Regions from separate parts of the Pseudomonas sp. H3_D04 genome, predicted to be linked through region 1. Evidence: riboswitches for the same ligand, from Rfam matches in the RefSeq annotation. Region 1 holds a riboswitch; the other holds the start of a gene.

Evidence for each region. A riboswitch is a leader RNA that binds a small molecule or an ion and turns the genes downstream of it on or off. The one in region 1 is predicted to bind cobalamin.
Region 2: another riboswitch for cobalamin. It lies ahead of cobO (cob(I)yrinic acid a,c-diamide adenosyltransferase); the one in region 1 lies ahead of AB4N91_RS10400 (CbtB domain-containing protein).

The regions. Positions count from the first base shown of each region.
Region 1 is NZ_CP162801.1:2,211,044-2,213,487, reverse strand. Features, by position in the region: gene cobW (cobalamin biosynthesis protein CobW) at 1-251, opposite strand, end outside; cobalamin riboswitch at 352-565, opposite strand; cobalamin riboswitch at 742-969, shown strand; gene AB4N91_RS10400 (CbtB domain-containing protein) at 1,089-1,280, shown strand; gene AB4N91_RS10395 (CbtA family protein) at 1,292-1,996, shown strand; gene AB4N91_RS10390 (cobalamin biosynthesis protein) at 1,993-2,406, shown strand.
Region 2 is NZ_CP162801.1:1,166,048-1,168,491, forward strand. Features, by position in the region: gene AB4N91_RS05605 (hypothetical protein) at 1-479, opposite strand, end outside; cobalamin riboswitch at 634-866, shown strand; gene cobO (cob(I)yrinic acid a,c-diamide adenosyltransferase) at 947-1,558, shown strand; gene AB4N91_RS05615 (cobyrinate a,c-diamide synthase) at 1,569-2,444, shown strand, end outside.

The DNA of each region.
Region 1 (2,444 bases):
TCTTCTTGAACGGTGCAGCACAGGCAACCGTTGGCCAATTCGTAGACGCGGCCGTTGGCCTCTTGTTCGGTGCAGCCGATGGTGCACTGCTTGAGGATTTCGCCATCGATGCCCAGCTCGCCGAACTCGTTGACGATCACCGCAATGCGGCGGCCCTGAGCGTTGTCGAGCATGTGCCGCAGCAAGGTGGTTTTGCCCGAGCCGAGGAAGCCGGTAACGATGGTGACGGGGAGTTTGGCCAGTGTTTTCATCGGATGCCCTTTGGCAAGGTGGCGGGCATACGGGACGACAATCGCTGCGACGGATGCGCGCGCGGAAGAGTTCGCCACCGGATCACCCCGCCCGGTTGTAGTGAGAATCTGTGTCGAGGCAGGTCTCCTGGCTGACGGTGTGCCGGTCGATGGACCTGGCATTCGCTGCGCCTTCCCGCGAACCCGTTGCACAGGGTTTGCAGTGGCGTGGCAGCGAACATCACCGTTCACAGTTGCGGGGGCAGCCGCGGCATCGACCGCGTTCCCTTCTTAGCTTCGGCAAATGCCGAAGAACCTCGAAAGCGCAAGGCTACGCATGGTGTGGGGGCGGGTCAATGTCTTGTGGCGCTCTCACCGGCGCCTTCGCGGGCACGCCTCGCTCCTGCGGGACAGCGGTGCGTTTACAGGAGCGAGGCGTGCCCGCGAAGAATTCACCTAGCTATCGAATGAGAACCCATGCCAATTGACGTCAAACCCCCGCCCATGCTCTCCTACACGCCTTGTTACGGGTGCCCTTCACAGGGTGAAACGGGAAACCGGTGAATCATGTGCTTTACTCCAAGCCATGTCAGTCCGGTGCTGCCCCCGCAACGGTAAGCGAGCGAAGCGTCAGATCCACTGTGCCAGCAGTTCGGCATGGGAAGGTGATGCTTGCAGGTTCAGGCGCAAGCCTTGACCCCTCGTGAGCCCGGAGACCGGCCCGCAACACAAAGTGACCTTTACGTCACTGAATAACAAACCCGCGGTGGGCGGGCGCTGTTTGAACCTCTGCGCGCCCGACTCGCAGGGGTCTTCCATGCGCTCTATTCACCCGCTGACAGACCAGAGGGATGCGCCATGTCGATCATCAGCAGCACCGACCACAGCACCGCCAGTACCACCACAACCCTGAGCCAACGCCTGACCGCCGCCGTGTGTGCGTCGATCCTTGGCGCGTGCCTTGTGTATTTCGCTGGGTTCTCGCACATCGAAGCGGTGCACAATGCCGCGCACGACACCCGTCACAGCTCTGCCTTCCCGTGCCATTGAGACCTGTCGACATGATCAAGCGTATTGCGCAAACCGCAGGTTTCACAGGGCTGCTGGCCGCTCTGCTGCTGACCCTGCTGCAAAGTTTCTGGGTCTCGCCGCTGATTCTGCAGGCCGAGACTTACGAAAAATCCGAGCCGGCCGCTGTTGAAGTTCACGAACACGCCGCCGGTGCCGCCGCTCACACTCACGACGCCGAAGCCTGGGAACCGGAAGACGGCTGGCAGCGCCTGCTGTCGACCACGGGCGGTAACCTGGTGGTCGCCGTCGGTTTCGCCCTGATGCTCGCGGGCCTCTACACCTTGCGTGCACCGACCAAAACCTCCCAGGGCTTGCTTTGGGGCCTGGCCGGTTACGCGACCTTCGTGCTGGCCCCGACCCTCGGCCTGCCGCCTGAACTTCCGGGCACTGCCGCAGCTGATCTGGCGCAACGACAACTCTGGTGGATCAGTACAGCCGCCTCCACGGCGGTCGGCATCGCGTTGATCGTGTTCAGCCGTCACTGGCTGATGAAAATCCTTGGCGTGGCGATTCTCGCCGTTCCGCACGTGATCGGCGCGCCGCAACCGGAAGTGCACTCGATGCTCGCTCCGCAAGCGCTGGAAGCGCAGTTCAAAATCGCATCGCAGCTGACCAACGTCGCGTTCTGGCTGGCCCTGGGCCTGATCAGCGCCTGGTTGTTCCGCCGCAAAAGCGATGGCCAATACCACGCATGATTGATCCCCGCACAGCGCCGACTTTAGTCGTCGGCCTGGGCTGCCAGCGCGGCTGCCCCGCCAGCACGCTGCGGGCGTTGATCGATCAGGCATTGCAGGCTCATCAAATCGGACTTCACCAGATCAAGGCCCTGGCCAGTATCGACCTGAAGCGTGATGAGCCTGGCCTGGTCGAACTCGCCGAACAACTGGCGTTACCGCTGATGTATTTCAGCAGTGAGCAACTGGAAGGTTACAAACCGCAACTCAGCCATCATTCGGACATCGCGTTCGAACGCACCGGCTGCTACGGCGTGGCGGAAAGTGCCGCCCTGGCCCTCGCCGAACACTTGGCCCAGGCCCCGGCAAAACTGCTGATTTCGCGACAAAAATATGCCCAGGCCACCCTGGCATTGGCCTGCGTTGCGTAAGATCCCCGATAATCCCCGCCTTCGATCATGAGCAATCT
Region 2 (2,444 bases), 1.0 Mb from region 1:
CTGTGTTCCTTTTGCAGGTCGTCGACCATGTCCTGGAGTTCTTCCGGGGTCGCGCTCTGTTGGGCCTTTTGTGGCGCAACGAACAGGCAGCCGAGTTTCAGGTCGCTGGCGTAGCTGATGCGTTTGGCGTCGCTGGTGATGTCCTGCAGCGCCTGGCTCAGGTTCAGGCTGTTGACCTTCGGCCAGCGTTGAGTGGCCTGAAGGTAGGCGCGTTCTTCGGCGGTGGCGATAAACAGGTCGGCGCGGCTGTTGCGTTCGCCTTCTTCGTTCTGTTTACGGGTCGGCGTTTGTTGCAGCGTGACCATTTCCGCCATCCAGGCCGCGGCGCAGAGCAGGCCAAGGTTGGCTTTCTCGTCGTACCAATAAGGCGTGTCGTTATCGCCGCGCACGGCGTTAAAGCGGTCGATACAGTCAAACCAGCGTTCCAGCACCGGTCGCAGGAATTCCAGCTTCGGATTACTGATGATCATGCCTTGCATGTCGCTCACCCTTGTAATTGTGTTGTTGGGTTTATGGCGCTTTGATATCACTGCTGGCAGTATGGCGCAAGATTGACGTCAGGTTATTGATGGGCGGCAGTCTATCGAGAATCCGTGCCCTGTCTTCAATTGACGCTCCCCCCCAACCCTCTAACCTTCGCGGCTTGTTTCAGGTGCTCTGTGGCGAAGCCGACAGAGTGAAACAGGGAAGCCGGTGAGTGACTCTCTTCAAGCGACGAAGAGTCATGATCCCGGCGCTGCCCCCGCAACGGTAAATGAGTAAAGACTGCGTCTTGAGCCACTGTGTCGACTGTCGATATGGGAAGGCGCGCAGTCCGGCGCAAGCCGCTCATGAGCCCGGAGACCGGCCTGATTCATCCAACGGCATCACGGTGGGCGATGCCAGGCTTGTTGCCGTCTATTCTTGTGCCTGCCCGCCGTTATCCAGCCTCAACGGAGAGCTCCCCATGACTGATTCCCCTGATCGTGACGAACGCCACCTGGCGCGCATGCAGCGCAAAAAAGCGGTGATCGACGAACGCATCGCCAACTCCCCGAACGAGTGCGGTCTGCTGCTGGTGCTGACCGGCAACGGCAAAGGCAAGAGCAGCTCGGCCTTCGGCATGCTCGCCCGGTCCATGGGCCACGGCATGCAGTGCGGCGTGGTGCAGTTCATCAAGGGCCGTAACAGCACCGGCGAAGAGCTGTTCTTCCGCCGCTTCCCGGAGCAGGTGCGTTTTCATGTGATGGGCGAGGGCTTCACTTGGGAAACCCAGGACCGCCAGCGTGACATCGCCGCCGCCGAGGCCGCATGGGCGGTGTCCCAGGAACTGCTGCGTGACCCGTCGATCGGTCTGGTGGTGCTGGATGAGTTGAACATCGCCCTCAAGCACGGCTACCTCGACCTCGATCAGGTACTCAGTGATTTGCAGGCGCGTCCGCCGATGCAACACGTGGTGGTCACCGGTCGCGGCGCCAAGCCAGAGATGATCGAACTGGCCGACACAGTCACCGACATGGGCGTGATCAAGCACGCGTTCCAGGCCGGCATCAAAGCGCAAAAAGGCGTCGAGTTGTGAGCCGCACTTTATGAATAGTCATCGTCATTGCCCGGCGGTATTGATTGCCGCGCCGGCCTCCGGTCAGGGCAAGACCACCGTCACCGCCGCGCTGGCCCGTTTGCACCGCAATCAGGGGCGCAAGGTCCGCGTGTTCAAATGTGGCCCGGACTTTCTCGACCCGATGATTCTCGAACGCGCCAGCGGTGCGCCGGTGTATCAACTGGACATGTGGATGGTCGGCGAGCAGGAAAGTCGTCGTCTGTTATGGGAAGCGGCCGGGGAAGCCGACCTGATCCTGATAGAAGGCGTCATGGGCCTGTTCGACGGCACGCCGTCCAGTGCCGACCTGGCGCGGCACTTCGGTGTGCCGGTGCTCGGCGTGATCGACGGCACGGCCATGGCGCAGACCTTTGGTGCGTTGGCGTTGGGGCTGGCGAAGTATCAGCCGGACTTGCCGTTTGCCGGTGTACTGGCCAACCGCGTGGGCACGCTGCGTCATGCGCAATTGCTCGAAGGCAGCCTGACGGAAGGCTTGCGCTGGTACGGCGCCTTGTCGCGGGAAACCGCGATCGAATTGCCCAGTCGGCACCTCGGTCTGGTCCAGGCCAGCGAGTTGAATGATCTGGACCTGCGCCTCGATGCGGCGGCCGAATCGCTGGCCAGCAGTTGCGATGTGGCGCTGCCGCCTGCCGTGGAGTTCGCCGGGCCCGACGTGATCGCCGCCGAGCCTTTGCTTAAAGGCATCCGAATTGCCGTGGCCCGTGATGAAGCGTTTGCCTTCACCTACGGCGCGAGCCTGGACTTGCTGCGGGCCATGGGCGCCGAGTTGCTGTTCTTCTCGCCGATCCGCGATGCTGATCTACCGGAAGCTGACAGCCTTTATCTGCCGGGCGGTTATCCGGAA